2 regions of the Neobacillus sp. plas4 genome follow, and region 2 is predicted to be linked to the other one. Evidence: a T-box and tRNA genes for the amino acid it is inferred to sense, from the RefSeq annotation. Region 2 holds a T-box; the other holds one or more tRNA genes.

What was found. The T-box of region 2 lies ahead of AC2TFD_RS22445 (glycine--tRNA ligase). A T-box ahead of a tRNA ligase gene usually reads a tRNA of that ligase, here a tRNA-Gly.
Region 1: it has a tRNA-Gly gene. The T-box ahead of AC2TFD_RS22445 (glycine--tRNA ligase) is inferred to sense a tRNA for this amino acid. The anticodon was not compared.

The regions. Positions count from the first base shown of each region.
Region 1 is NZ_CM170152.1:1,386,516-1,394,446, reverse strand. Features, by position in the region: gene trmL (tRNA (uridine(34)/cytosine(34)/5-carboxymethylaminomethyluridine(34)-2'-O)-methyltransferase TrmL) at 1-366, opposite strand, end outside; gene AC2TFD_RS06965 (amidase domain-containing protein) at 432-1,298, opposite strand; gene queG (tRNA epoxyqueuosine(34) reductase QueG) at 1,387-2,520, opposite strand; gene AC2TFD_RS06955 (B3/B4 domain-containing protein) at 3,088-3,759, shown strand; tRNA gene AC2TFD_RS06950 (tRNA-Gly) at 3,843-3,916, opposite strand; gene AC2TFD_RS06945 (hypothetical protein) at 4,372-4,791, shown strand; gene AC2TFD_RS06940 (DUF2812 domain-containing protein) at 4,872-6,059, opposite strand; gene AC2TFD_RS06935 (PadR family transcriptional regulator) at 6,052-6,372, opposite strand; gene AC2TFD_RS06930 (VOC family protein) at 6,681-7,070, opposite strand; gene AC2TFD_RS06925 (sigma-70 family RNA polymerase sigma factor) at 7,248-7,931, opposite strand, start outside.
Region 2 is NZ_CM170152.1:4,446,332-4,454,262, forward strand. Features, by position in the region: gene ccpN (transcriptional regulator CcpN) at 1-445, opposite strand, end outside; gene AC2TFD_RS22445 (glycine--tRNA ligase) at 501-1,883, opposite strand; T-box leader at 1,940-2,123, opposite strand; gene recO (DNA repair protein RecO) at 2,173-2,925, opposite strand; gene AC2TFD_RS22455 (YqzL family protein) at 2,957-3,100, opposite strand; gene era (GTPase Era) at 3,451-4,368, opposite strand; gene AC2TFD_RS22465 (cytidine deaminase) at 4,358-4,759, opposite strand; gene AC2TFD_RS22470 (diacylglycerol kinase family protein) at 4,942-5,346, opposite strand; gene ybeY (rRNA maturation RNase YbeY) at 5,324-5,797, opposite strand; gene AC2TFD_RS22480 (HD family phosphohydrolase) at 5,794-7,931, opposite strand, start outside.

The sequences.
Region 1 (7,931 bases), 3.1 Mb from region 2:
GCTGACATCCTTATTCTTTTCAATTACTTCTTTTGGAAGCCCCGTCGTTTCACGGCCAAAAATGAAAAAGTAATCTTTATCTGGGCTGCTATAGTCAAAGGAACTATATGCCTTCTCACCAAATTTCGTGATATAGAAAAACTCTCCGCCTTCATTCTTCTGATAAAAATCATCTAGAGAATCATAGTAAACAATGTTTACAAACTCCCAATAATCCAATCCTGCTCTCTTTAACATTTTATCATCCGTAGAAAATCCTAATGGGCGAATCAAATGTAAGGATGTATCGGTTCCAGCACAGGTTCTCGCGATGTTTCCTGTATTTGAAGGGATTTGCGGCTGATATAGTACAACATGTATTGCCAAGTCACTCACCTCATAAAAAAACTCTCTAAACATTATACCATTAACCACCAGTCAAACAAATTTTCCTACCCATCCACAATTGTGAAAAACTTATATTTCATGTTAGGTGTATATGCGGATGAATCTTCATATGCCCAATACCTCATACGGCTATTGTACGTATTTGCATTTACAAGCGGCATTCCATAGGCATCCTTACCTGTAACAATCGTATTATGATTAAACCTGCCATCCCCTTCGAAGTCATAGCAAATGACATCTCCCAATAACAATTGATCCGGGTTGCTCATTTCCCTTGCCCTTAAGCCACTCTTAGAATTAGCCAAATACAAGCGTAACGAATGGGCCACAGTCCAGCTATAGCTCCAATTATTATTTCGAAGCCACCAGCCTGTTCCCCGGTTTGGATATCCTCTCATCGGTGCTCCGCCTGCGTGAAGACATTGCGAGATATAATTCGTACAGTTGTTTTCAAACGACTTATAAGCAGGATTGTAACTGTTCCACCAGCGTTCCGCATATTGAACCGCCTTTATGCGGTTATATTGATAGCTAATCCGTTCCTCCTGTTCACCAACTACTTCGATTTCTAACTCAGGCTGATTTTCATAAGGATTTACTTCTTCATCCATAATCAGATCATTGTTAAAAAACGTGCACATTCGTACTTCGACTTCTTCTTCTTGATAGAGAGTCCCTCTTTGTTTTATCAGGTATTGGTAATGAACCCGATAGATAGTAGTTTGATAATCCCCATCGAAAGATTGATTGAGGATATCCCCCCGTGCCTTTACCTTTACAATATCTGCAGAACGCTTCGCAAAAGACTCCAGCTTTCGTTCTGCCTTTTCATAATTTCCAGATTGTCTTTTACTCTTTGAAACAAATTGTTCGATACGCGCTTCAAACAATTTTTGGAGTGATTGATCCATCTTCATCTCCCCCTTCTGTTTCATACATATGTGCAGAAGGGAAAATTAATCAAAAAAAATGAGCAAGGACAGAATGTCCATTGCTCATTTAGTTCTTTCGCTTTAGTAGGCTTTTTTCAATCATATTCTTTACTTCTAAGTCCATTTCTTTTGCTGCCGCTTTTTCTAGTACTTCTACTGCTTCCGGACTGCCAATTTTACCTAGAGCCCAGGCAGCGGTTTCCTTTAGAACAGCGCTGGTTTCATTTTCTAAAACACCTTGTAAATCGGGAACTGCGGTTTCATCCCTGAAATGGGCAAGAGCGATGATAGCATTCCGTTGAATCGGCTTTTTGCCTCGCCACGATCCTGCTACCGAGCCAAATTTATTCTTGAATTCACGATTACTCATTTTTAACAAGGGTCTAAGTAATGGCTTCGCGATCTCAGGGTCAGCCTCCATTTCCTCATGGAAGTGAAAATCCTTCCCTTTATTGACTGGGCAGGACGTTTGGCAGGAATCACACCCATACACCCGGTTGCCGATTTTATCTCTGTATTCCTCAGGAATCACAGTTTTTGTCTGTGTCAAATAGGCGATACAGCGCTGAGCATTAATTTGTCCCCCTTGAACCAACGCTCCAGTAGGACAAGCTTCGAGACAGGCTGTACAGGAACCACATTGATCCTCCATTGGAGAATCAGGAGCAAAAGGAATACTCGTAATCATTTCGCCTAGATAGACGTAGGAGCCATATTCCGGCGTCATAACGGCACAGTTTTTACCGCTCCATCCAATTCCGGCCCTCACGGCAACACTACGGTCAGAAAGCTCACCGGTATCGACCATTGATTTTAGACGAGCATCTGGTACTTTTGTGAGGATAAATTCTTCCAGTTTTTTAAGGCGATCACGTAATATATGATGATAATCCAATCCCCAGGAAGCACGGGAAAAAAAGCCTCTCCGCTCGCCCTTTTTCCCTTCAACACGAACCTTCATTTTCGCTGGATAGGCCAGAGCGATAGAGATAATTGACCGCGGTTCCGGAAGAAGTAATGCAGGTGTCACCCGTTTTTCAATATCAGGTTCTTCAAAACCTGATTGATACCCAAGCTCATTCTGGCGAATCAGTCTATTTTTCAACTCAGTAAAAGGGTCTGCCGTGGTAAAACCAATCTTATCAATGCCTATTGTTTTGCTATAAGCAATGACTTCCTCTTTCAATTGATCAACATTCATTTGGAAACCTCCCTTCTTCTCGGCTAAGTTGATTTATCTAAAAAAATCCTTATGAAGGACATATCATACTGGAAACTCTTCTGTTTTGTCCTTCATCCACCTTATGAAGGACATATCTTACTGGAATCTCTTCCGATTTGTCCTTCATCTACCTTATGAAGGACATATCTTACTGGAAACTCTCCCGATTTGTCCTTCATCCAACTTATGAAGGACATATCTTACTGGAATCTCTTCCGATTTGTCCTTCATCTACCTTATGAAGGACATATCTTACTGGAAACTCTCCCGATTTGTCCTTCATCCGCCTTATGAAGGACATATCTTACTGGAAACTCTCCCGGTTTGTCCTTCATCTACCTTATGAAGGACATATCTTACTGGAAACTCTCCCGATTTGTCCTTCATCCGCCTTATGAAGGACATATCTTACTGGAAACTCTCCCGGTTTGTCCTTCATCCAACCTTTTATCAAAATATAGTAAAAATCAAATCAGTAAGCCGTTAATTTTCGGTACACATCTAATTATGATAAACTATTTTTATTAAATTTTGGAGGTGGAATCATTGGAAATTCAGCTTTCGTCAGAAATCATTAGCAAGATTCCTCATTTTAAGTTAGGAATCATTGAATATAAAAATATCACTGTAGGCGATTCCCCACAAATGGTAAAAGGAAGACTGCAGCTTTTTCAGGAATCAATATTCTTTGATTTAGAAAATAAAAATTTATCTGAGCTTCCTGGAATTCATGAATGGCGTGGTATTTTCAAAACATTTGGCAAGGACCCTAACCGTTACCGGCATTCAGCAGAGGCTCTATACCGCAGAGTCCAGAAACAGAATTATCTAACCAGTGTTCAAAGTGCCATCGACATTAATAACTTTTTCTCCCTCCAATACCAAGTTCCGATTGGAATTTATGACACCGATCGATTAGAAGGACCTATCACAATCAAAATCGCGAAGGCAGGAGAAGAATATCTTGGCCTAAATGGCCGGATGAATTCATTAGAAAACTTGATTGTCTCCTCGGATCAGCTTGGACCATTTGGAAGCCCGTTTGTCGATTCCAATAGAGCGCCAGTTACAGAAGCAACCAAAAATGCACTGCAGATTATTTATTTACAACCGAAAACAGCGTTGATTAGTGCCGAAAAGCTGACAGAGTCATTGATGAAGATGTTTAACCAAATACATGGCGGTGACGCAAGCTTCTATATAATAGGAAGCGATTAGAGCCTCCTTTATTAGCAGCCAAAATATAAAAAAACGCAATGCATCGTTCTCAAGTAACGATACACTGCGTTTGGTAATATGTATGGAGCGGGTGATGAGAATCGAACTCACGTCATCAGCTTGGAAGGCTGAGGTTTTACCATTAAACTACACCCGCACAATAATAATTATGAACAAAAAACAAATAACTTAAACACGTTTATTATAATACTAAGTTTTTTCTCAATGGTCAAGAGGATTTTGTGTTTTTTTGTCGAAAAAAGTTATTAACATAAATATCCCATTTGAACATTCTGTTTATTGTTATGCTGCTGTACCAGTATAAATACCAACTATTATTTTTCCTTTAGTGTTAAACACTTTCTGCCAAATGATAAATCTCTCCTCTTTAAAAAGTACTTTATCAGCATTAAATATTTTTTCTAAAATAAAGGGAAACTAATTTATAGTTGAATTAGCAAGAGGTACCTTAGTGGAAAATTCCCACAATCTCGAAATTACCCTGCATATAGTCTGTGTTAATAGGGCTGAAATGCTTATTGATTACTTACCTAAAAAATAAAATTGATAAGGGATCGTAGGATTAATGTGAAAAATGCAAAAGAAAAATTAATGTGGAGTATTGCCCTGCCAGGGTTTGGACAATATTTAAATGGAAAACTTTTTAAAGGTACTGTTTTTATATTTTTAGAATTTCTAATCAATGTGCAATCCAATTTTAACGAAGTGATTATTTTAAGTTTTCATGGGGAGATTGAAAAAGCCATTGCACATACTGATTATCAATGGTTAATGTTTTATCCTTGTTTGTATTTCTTTGCAATGTGGGATGCGTTTAAAGATGCAGGGGGTGGAAAAGAAAAGAATTCTTTCCTTCCGTTTGTATTTTCAGCATACTTTGTAACTGTTGGATGCATTTTTTCCTCGAATTTACGGATATTTGGGATACTTTTTGGACCTGTTTGGCTTCCGATGTTATTTGTCATTCCAGGATTAGCTGTCGGCTTTATCATTATGAAATTGATTAAATGATATAAAATTAACTAGGGGCAATCGCCCCTTTTTATCTTTATTATCCCAACCGTTATTTTAATAGAAAGTTTTACGATCGATTAATCCAACTTCTCCACGATATTTTCAATTATTGAATTTATATCTGCATAGCCAAAATAGCGTACATACATCACAGCTTTTCCTTTAGATGCAAATACCTCTTTCCTCTCTTCTTCCTCACGAACAATCAAGAGTTCCAATTCAGGATGTTCTGTTTCAACAAAATCTTCTCTACTATCTTCATATCGATATCTTTCTATTAAATCATAAATCAGATTATCCGACATCGAAGGAATACTCAGCTGATAAAACTGTGTATGAATGGACGGTGAATATTCACCGCTGCCGTCCTTCCACATCTTTCCTGGAACTACACCCTCTTCATCTGTTTCATATTGCACAGGGGCTAATGGACTCCACTCATATGTATACCGGTTGCCCCAATCCACATTGTCACTTACATAGGAAGGTTCCACTCGGACCATTGCCGGATTCTTTTCTATATATGTTAATCTAACAATCGGTAAGTCAAGACTTGCTGCAGGCAAGGTTTTGGTTTCCATTTTTACAAGCTGAACGAATGGAATGATCGCACTCAATCCCACCCCTGCTGTAAAAAGAAATGCGATGGTCGAATGTAATCGGTAGTGCCTCTTCCAAGGTGCATGATGATCAATCGGTTTACCCTCAATAAGATTTCTTCGCAAAGCACGAATTGAAATAGATGCTTGCAGCGAAGTAAAGGCAGAGTATCCCAAGAAGAGAGCCAATATGGTTTGTTGAATAGCAACGCCCTTCACCATAACGAATGTGGGTGCCCCATCAAGAAACCAAATTGCAGATAACATACCGATTATTAATATCATTGCTATGACTACGATGAAAGCATTGGAAGCTAATTTCTTATCCAGTTCCTTTAATGTATAAGACTGTTCGGCGGGGTCTGTATGAAGCTCCGGTGCATCGAGCTCTTCCGGTGATGAAAATACATGAAAAAAACTATAGCTTGTTATGTAATCCCAGCCACTTTCCGCATACATCTGGGTTTGTTCTGGTGTAATCCTCTTCTTTGGAGATACCTCTATTCTGTACCTCATTTTTTCCGGAGTACCCTTAGTAAACTTGGCAAAATGTATCCCCATCTTTTTTAGATGCAGCCCATTAGCCGCCATGTCTGTAAACCAGCTTTCATGCTTACCAATCCGCCAATAATCACTCGGCCGAAGTTTATGGACTGTTTTATTCATCCTCATCACCTTCCTCTAAAATGCTGCTATCTTTTATCAAGGCTTTCAATCGACCATACTCTAAATGAAGAGCTTGTTCCCCTTCTGGTGTTATTCGGTAGGTTTTTCTTCTGCCATCATCTTCTGCTAGTGATATAAGACCGTCTTTTTGCATCCGTGAGAGTACCCCGTAAAGTGTCCCCGGCCCCATTTTTAATCTGCCATTTGATACCTCTGTAATTGCGTGCATTAGCTGATACCCATGGTTAGGACGCATTAAAGCTAGTAGTACATAATACATTGCTTCGGTCATCGGTCCCCCATTATATGCCATTGTTACCTCACTTCTTTCGTTTTTAGAGATAGTATGTAACGCGATATTATGTATAACGATATATCGTATGACATAACAATACATCATGAAATGTCATCTGTAAATATATAAACAGAAATAGTTTTCATAATTTTTCCTATTTGCAACTATAGGAATTCATAAAAAATAGCCTAGTCCTAATTGGACTAGGCATTTAGATTATGAAATCTCCGTAAATAATTCAACTTCTCTTTCTGTAAAAGTCCGTTTAAACGGAATGATCTCTCCTACTATTAACGGTATTTAAATCTCCCTTCCCAAGGTTCCTTCTATTTATTCTTTTGTGCGATCTGTATATAGTTGCCACAGGTATCGTCGAAGACAGCGATTGTGACTTGTCCCGCATCTGTCGGCTCCATCTTAAATTTCACCCCAAGATTCTTTAATCGTTCGTACTCTTTATGTATATCTTCAACCCCAAACATAGTTGCTGGGATGCCATCTGCAAATAGCCTCTTCTGATACTCTTTGGCAGCGGGATGATTATTCGGTTCGAGCAAAATCTCCGTACCTTCTTGATCCTCGGGAGAAACAAGCGCTATCCACCTATATTCTCCTACTGGAACGTCATGCTTTTTTATAAAGCCCAGGGTTTCAGAATAAAACTTCAGTGCCTTGTCTTGGTCTTCTACAAATATACTGGTCACAATGACTTTCATATTAGTTTGCCTCCTTTGATTTGTCCATGTATCTAGCCTTCCATAATCCTACTTCGTTCTATTATTAAAAGCAACTTTCACGATTAAATCACCATGACTAATAGTAGTTTTGGTCATCATCAACATCATCAGCTTGGTAATGACCACAAGCAAGATTCCTAATATGAACAAAATCCCTTATTTCAACGAAATCTTTACTAGATCATCCAAATATTTTATCGCATTATATCCATAAATCTCGAGTCTTTTTGGATTTACTTTTTCTCCAGTTCTGTCATTTTGTAATTCCACGCTAAGAACGGTAATAAAATGGCGGGGCTGCTCAATTTCTTCATATATGACCGGGTTTTTATTGTAATCGTAAACGACCCCGTTTTTATCCATGAGCACTCCTTCCGTATACATCTCCATTGAATTTATGGCATTTTCGTCCTCACCGAAAATTTGGAAATGAAGAGTCTCATATGCACGATTCTCAATTCCATGATCGCTTATGACCACTTTAGCCGGCTGCCCTGCTTCTACCTTATCAATAGAAATTGTACTGCCAGCATATTCAAAGGTTTGAGGATAATCCTTTGAAGAATCCAGCTCAATGATATGATGGTCATCAAACGTTAACTGAGCGGATTCGAGTTGAACGTTAACCTCCTTTGGCTTCTCTCCAAAAAGAGGGGAAAAGTGTCTTTGATAAGAAATCCAATTTACATCTAGTTGTGTATCGAAAAAGGACCTGGCATACAAATCTACTTTCACTTTTTTATCATTCACTTGCAGATGATTAAAATTAAGATTGTCAATCTGCTTATTGGGTTGTTCCATATTGATGTCATAGTGCAAAACCGTCGCTGTTGGCGCAAT
Region 2 (7,931 bases):
TAATGTTGATTGGCAGTGCAGTTAGTTCTTGTTTTCCAATGCTCGCTCGGAGCAAATCCTTTCGTGATAACACACCAACCAAAAGTGAGTTTTGGTCTACAACAAATAATGTTCCCACATCCTCAAGGAACATTGTACAAATTGCGTCATATACCGAAACATTTTCCTTCACAATGATAGGAATGGAATTATAATCTCTCACAAGTATCTTCTGAAGGCTTTCAGTTAAAAGCGCAGTCCCTGATTTCCCAGTATAAAAATACCCGACCCGAGGCCTTGCATCTAAAAATCCAGCCATTGTTAAGATCGATAAATCCGGTCTCAAAGTAGCTCTAGTTAGGTTAAGTTGTTCAGCAATACTCTCCCCAGTAATTGGTCCATGCTCCTTCACAATCTCAATGATATGTTCTTGGCGTTTGGTCAGTTCTATTTTTCTCACCACCATATTTAAACATTTGTTAGAGATGCGGTTCGATCCGCCGCACCTCTGATTTTAAACTTTAAAACATGATCTTTTCTTGAATAAAGGAAACTAATTCGGCGATTGGAACTCGAGTTTGTTCCATGGTGTCACGGTCTCTAATTGTTACCATTTTATCTTCTTTAGAATCAAAATCAAAGGTAATACAGAATGGTGTCCCGATTTCATCATGCCTGCGGTAACGTTTTCCGATTGATCCTGCTTCATCATAGTCTACAGAAAAATGCTTTGCCAATGTTTCATAAACTTCTCTAGCTTCTTCAGAAAGTTTTTTCGATAATGGCAGAATTGCTGCTTTAAATGGTGCCAGTGCAGGATGGAAGTGCATAACGGTTCTAGAAGTTCCATCTTCAAGTTGTTCTTCGTCATATGCATCAATTAAAAATGCCAATGTTACCCGGTCAGCACCAAGTGAAGGCTCGATACAGTAAGGTATATATCTTTCATTTGTCTCTGGGTCGATGTAGTTGAAATCTTCTCCAGAGAATTGCATATGCTGCTTCAAATCATAGTCTGTCCGTGAAGCTACTCCCCAAAGTTCTCCCCATCCAAATGGGAATTTATATTCAAAGTCAGTAGTTGCATTACTATAATGAGAAAGTTCATCTTCTGAATGATCGCGTAATCTTAAATTCTCCTTATTTAACCCTAATGAATGAAGCCATTTCTCAGCAAAGTTCTTCCAGTAATCAAACCATGTAAGCTCTTCGCCCGGCTTACAGAAAAACTCAAGCTCCATTTGTTCAAATTCACGGGTACGGAAAGTGAAATTTCCAGGAGTGATTTCATTACGGAAACTTTTTCCGATTTGCGCAATACCAAAAGGTAATTTCTTTCTCATTGTACGTTGCACATTTTTAAAGTTTACAAAAATACCTTGTGCTGTTTCAGGGCGCAGGAAAATTTCATTGGCACTAGACTCCGTTACTCCTTGGAACGTTTTGAACATTAAATTGAACTGACGAATGCCGGTAAAATCATGACTGCCACAGTCAGGACAGGCAATATTATGTTCTTTTACCAGCTCTTCCATCTTATCAAATGGAAGCCCATCAACAATCATCTCTACTCCCTTTTCATCTAAAGCATTTTCGATCAGCTTATCGGCACGATGTCTAGCTTTACAGTTTTTACAATCCATCATTGGATCATTGAAGTTACCGATATGTCCGGATGCTTCCCATGTCCTTGGATTCATTAAGATACTTGCATCTAGTCCAACATTGTATGGTGACTCTTGCACAAACTTCTTCCACCAAGCTTGCTTTATGTTGTTTTTAAATTCGACTCCTAAAGGGCCGTAGTCCCATGTATTAGCCAGACCACCGTAGATTTCTGATCCTGGAAAAATAAAACCTCTGTGTTTTGCATGAGAAACTATTTGCTCCATTGATACTTTCATTTCTGTAACTCCTCCTTAATAAAATAAAAAACTCCCATCCCTATGCTTAAATTAAGCATAGGGACGAGAGTTACCCGCGGTTCCACCCTATTTGCCGCTCTAAAAGCAGCCTCTTTTATGTGTTAAACACATTAATTTGCTCAAGAACGCCTTCCTTAGTGCCCTATACCCTAGCTTACACCATCCTAGGTTCGCTTTTATAGTAACTTGCTAAGTACTCTTTTCCATCATAGCAACTATATTATTACATCACATATTATCGAAATCTAAAATAAAAGTCAATAAACTCCTAAAATTGATTTCGAAATTTTTCCATTGACTGAAGAAATTTTTTAGATTTTAAATAAAGTCCTGAATATTCTTCATAGTAAGCAGCAATGATGGTTTTTAATTCATCCTTGGTTTCCTGTTTTACGGAGATATTACCTAATCTCGACAGATCAAAATAATAAAATAAACGTAATAATTTTACAGATGATGGCGATAATTTATAATGGTATGGATCTTTGCCCAAACACCGTTGACATATAAACCCACCTTCACGGATGGAAAAAGAAAAAAGTCCGTCTGTGCTGCCGCAAACGGAACATTGGTTTAATGTGGGATACAATCCCAGCACATTTAGCATTTTCATTTCATAAATATTAGTCAGGATATCTGGATCATATCCTTCATTCATATAATTAAGAGTTTGAAAAAGCAGTTCGAAATGAAATGGGTTTGGTTTTTTATCGTCAGTAGATTTATCTGTTAATTCAACGATATAACTAGCATAGGCAGTTAAAAATATATCTTCACCTATTGCCCGAAAGCTGGTAATCATTTCTCCCTGTTGAACACTGCCTAGTCCACTGCTTCTTTGGACTAAAAAATACCCGTGAGTAAAAAGCTGGGTAATGGAGGAAAGACGGCTGGTTGGCTTTTTAGCCCCTCTTGCCATAACGCCGATCTTTCCCCACTCTCTTGTATAAAGAGTAATAATTTTATTGGTTTCACCATAATCTGTAGTCCTAATGACGATGCCTTCGCATTTTTGAAGCATAGCTGTCACCATCCCGATACATTAGACAAACTTATGAAACGGGAAAATCCATTTGCGCTAGATCTTCATTCTGATTTCCGGGTATTTCTTGGTTTTCCTTCTCGAGCTCTTTAAAGAGAAGATAAGTGTCAATATTGCCTGTCTGTAGGAATACTTTCCACGTAAAATCCATCATCGAAAACCCCACCTTTCATGATTTAGACTAGCCATTTTAAGAATCCCAAACCTTACAATTATCATAGCCTGCCTAAGCAAAAATCATAAGACGAAAATATTGTTAATGTTGTCCATGCATAATTTTATAAGAAAGTTAATAGGTTATTTAGGGTGTATATAGAAAAGCGGAAGCGCCTTCGGAACAAGCAAAAAGCAGCTTGTTCCTGCGATGATTATCCTAACGAGCTTTCCTTAGTGTACAGCCCCGACAAGCATAAGACGAGCCGGCAGGAAGGTTGCTTTTTAACCTTCATGACGGATTGGCTGTAGACCATAGAGGGGCTAGGCGCTGTAGCTAGACAGCACGTATTAGTATTCATCTTCGTTAAAGCCAAAATCGCGCAGTTGGGACATTTTATTTCGCCAATCCTTTTGAACTTTAACCCAAAGTTCTAAGAAAACTTTTGATCCTAGAAGATTCTCAATATCCACTCGGGCGCGCTTCCCGATTTCTTTGAGCATACTTCCTTGTTTTCCAATAATGATGCCTTTTTGAGAGTCTCTCTCCACAATAACTGTAGCCATAACATGGATGATATCCTTTCCCTTTTGCCGTTCCATTTTATCAAGTACTACGGCAAGCGAGTGAGGAATTTCTTCACGTGTTAAGTGCAGCGCTTTTTCTCGAATTAACTCGGTGATAATAAATCTTTCTGGGTGATCGGTTACCTGATCTGCCGGATAATACTGGGGTCCCTCCGGTAAATAGACTTTAATTTGTTCAAGTAATCTCTCAACATTATTCCCCTCAAGTGCGGATATAGGAACAATTTCTTTAAAGTGATATTTATCTTTATAAGATTCAATAAGCGGTAATAATTCATCTGGGTGTATTTGGTCAATTTTATTTATAACAAGAAAGATTGGTGTGTTAACGGTTTGAAATTTTTCCAGAATAAATTCTTCTCCACGCCCAAAGCCTTCCTCAGCATTTACCATAAATAGGATTAAATCAACTTCTTTTAATGTGTTTTGGGCAACCTTCATCATAAAATCGCCAAGTTTATGCTTCGGCTTATGAATCCCTGGTGTATCTATAAAAACCATTTGGGTATCGTTTAATGTTAATACACCCTGAATTTTATTACGAGTTGTCTGAGGTTTATCGCTCATAATAGCAATTTTCTGACCAATAACTCGGTTTAGAAATGTTGACTTTCCTACATTTGGGCGTCCTATAATTGAAATAAAACCAGATTTAAATCCTTTATTTTCATTACTCAGCATGTAAATCCTCCATAGTAAAGGCACCTGGAAGTAACTCAGCAACAGTAGTTTCTAATGTTTCACCTTTTAAGTTGGTTAGAACGACCTTCATGTCCCCAGGACACAGTTCCGAGATTACCTGACGGCATGCTCCACATGGTGAGCAGGGACGATCGGTATCAGCGACAACGGCAAGCATTTTAAAATCTCGATCACCTTGAGAATACGCACTAAATATTGCAGTACGTTCCGCGCAATTGCACATGCTATAAGCGGCATTTTCTATATTACATCCATGATATACTTTTCCATCTGTTGTTAATAAAGCTGCTCCTACCCCAAATTTAGAATATGGAATATATGCTTTTTCTCTTGCTTTCTTTGATTCTTCGATTAATTTCTCGATGTTCAAAAGTTCAATCTTCCCTTCCAGCAATTATTCTGCCGCTTTCTTTATTTTACCCTAAAAATGTCACAAAATCATCACTTGTAGCGAAAAAGTAATAAATAAATTTGAATTTTCTCAAAAGTCAACTAATTTACCTTTTTCAGCTACTAGTTGATAAATTATTGTACCGGATTTACAATTCCATTTCAAATTGCAATAAAATAAACTGTTAATACCCATCTTAGAATATGAGGTACAAAGATGATTACCCCAATGATTACTGCAGTGAGCGCGTAAATAAAAACAGCACCGGCAGCTAAATCTTTTGCTTGTTTAGCAAGGGGATGATACTCTTCTGTAATCAAATCCACCACTCGCTCGATTGCTGTATTTAGTAATTCTAAAGAAAAAATTCCGCCAATTGCAACAATGACAAATAACCATTCTAGTTTACTTATTGAAAAAAAATACGAGCAGCAAATTACACCTATCGAAACCAATAAATGGATACGCATATTTCTTTCTGTCCAAAGGGCAGTCTTTATGCCTGTCAGAGCATAAGAAAAAGATTTCAATAATGAAACTGCTTTATCGTGTGAGTCCATATTCATCTAAAATTTCCTTCTGTCGCGAAAACATTTTTTCTTCCTCCGCTTTTTCCATATGGTCATATCCTAAAAGATGGAGGAAACCATGCACACACAAAAAGCCCAGCTCTCGATTAAATGAATGTCCATACTCTTTTGCCTGTTCTTCTGCCTTCGGTATGGAAACGATTATATCCCCCAATATTCGAGGAATCTCAGCTCCTATCAATTCAATTTCTCCCTCTCCCAGCTCTTCCATTGCAAATGAAATAACATCCGTAGGAGCGTCTTTATCTCTGTATTCACGGTTAATTTCATGAATTCTTTCATTAGAAACAAACGTCACAGATACTTCACTTTGATCATCCACTTGTTCTTGATCTGCAGCAAAGTTTAACAGCTTTTCAATTTCTTCCATTTGTTCATTCGACAGCTGATTGGTTTCATCAACTAAATCAATCATCAATTTGTTCATTCTTGCACCTTCTTTGTCATTTCTGGATATTCAATCCTGGAGTGGAATATTCCTTTTAAGGTTTCACAAAAAGAGTGGGTGACAGTCTCTAATTCTTTCAAAGTTAAGTCACATTCATTTAATTGCCCATCCTGAAGACGATCCGCAACAATCTTTTTTACCAGTGTCTCAATGGTTTCAGGAGTTGGCTGACTAAGGGATCTTACAGCAGCCTCCACACTGTCAGCAATACCAACAATGGCTGATTCTTTCGATTGTGCCTTCGGACCCGGATACCGGTAATCCTCTTCCTTAACCTCTTCTCCAGCTTGTGCAGCCTTATGATAAAAGTATTTCAGCAAGGTAGTACCATGGTGCTGCTCGGCAATATGGATGATTTCCTTTGGCATATTGTATTTCTTTAAGATAGCGGCCCCATCGGTTACATGTGAAATAATAATATTAGCACTTTTATCAGGCTGTATACGATCATGTGGATTTTCAAGATGCATTTGATTTTCGATAAAAAAGTTTGGTCGTTTTGTTTTACCAATATCGTGGTAATAACACCCTACTCTTGCTAACAATCCATTTGCCCCAATTGCCTCGCAGGCAGCCTCCGCAAGATTGGCCACCATCACACTATGGTGGTAGGTTCCTGGTGCTTCCATTAGAATTTTCCTTAGAAGTGGATGATTAGGACTCGACAGCTCTATCAATTTCATTGTGGATAGAATACCAAAGCTTGTTTCAAATAATGGTAATAGCCCCATCGTCAGTACAGCAGAACTGATTCCTGAGAAGATGGCTGTTAAGATATAATACCCATATTCCAACCCAGAAAATTGTCCATTTGGCAAAAACATAAGTGCCCAAATTGTAAATAGATTCACAGCCGCAGTAAAAGAGCCTGCCTGCAGGATTTTTGATCGCTGATTCTGATTGCTTAAAAAGAGTACACCTGCAAGAGCACTAAACAGAATATAAATTCCGACAGAAAAGTTAAGCGTACCAGAAACCCCTTCATTAAATAGTACACTTCCAAAAATAGATAAAATGATCGATGAAAGAATCGCTAGTTTCTCATCTATTAATATTTTTAACAACATCCCGCCCATAGCCGCAGGAAATAAGTAACCAATACCCGAGTAATTAAAAATTTGCAGCATACTGATGATTTTCAGGATAAAAAACGTCAGGAGAAAAATAATTACAAACAATAGAAAATTCGTCTGCCTCTTCTCTGGCTGCTCCTTTACCTGATAAAAATAAAAATAAATAGAGCTCAATATAATTGCTAGCAGGATTATCAATCCAATAAAAGGTTTATAAGATTGTTTATTATCCAATAAACCAACTAATTCAAGTTGTCGATATTCTTCTTGTCGGATTAATTTACCTTCTTCGACAATAATTTGACCTTGTAGAATTTTTACTGGTTCAACTGATTCACCTGCTTGTTTTCGCAGTTCTTCCGTTGCTTCCGGATCATAAAACTCATTTTGAATGACAGCGTATCGGCCTAATTCAATGGAGGCATTCTTTAAATCACCATTCAATGTGGTAAACTTTAATTCTTCTTCTAAAGTCTTTTTTGCATTTTCAACATCATCCGCTGAAATTCGTTTGTTCATTACATTGTTAATAGCCGTTACCGTTAAGTCTTTAGCAATTGATAATTCATCATTACTGGCTTGTACAAGTGCGGTAAACACACGTTCAGATAGGTCCTTTGTGACACGATCCGTTAATTTCTCTTTAAGCATGGTTACTTCTTCTTCAACCGTTGGTACGACAAACCCTAAAGGGTCTTCATCGATTGGGCTCTGTTTTTCCGCAGTATCCTTTATTTCTTTATTCACTTCAGAAGCAGAGTCAAAAATAGAGGTTATTAAATCTACCTGATTGGAGGAATATTCTTTTTTTAATGTATAAACGTCCTGCACATGATCCAATGCTTCTTGCCGCTTTTTTTCGGTACTAATTTTATCTTCAACGGTTGCCGGTGAACGAATGGTCTTCTCCGCTACTGTTAACAGACTTATATCAAGCTTCTCGGGCTTTACATTCCCATACAATGAGGAAAATAATATGACTCCTAGAACCACAAAAACTACCACTCTGAAGAAGGTATAATCGAGAAGCTTTTTTATTT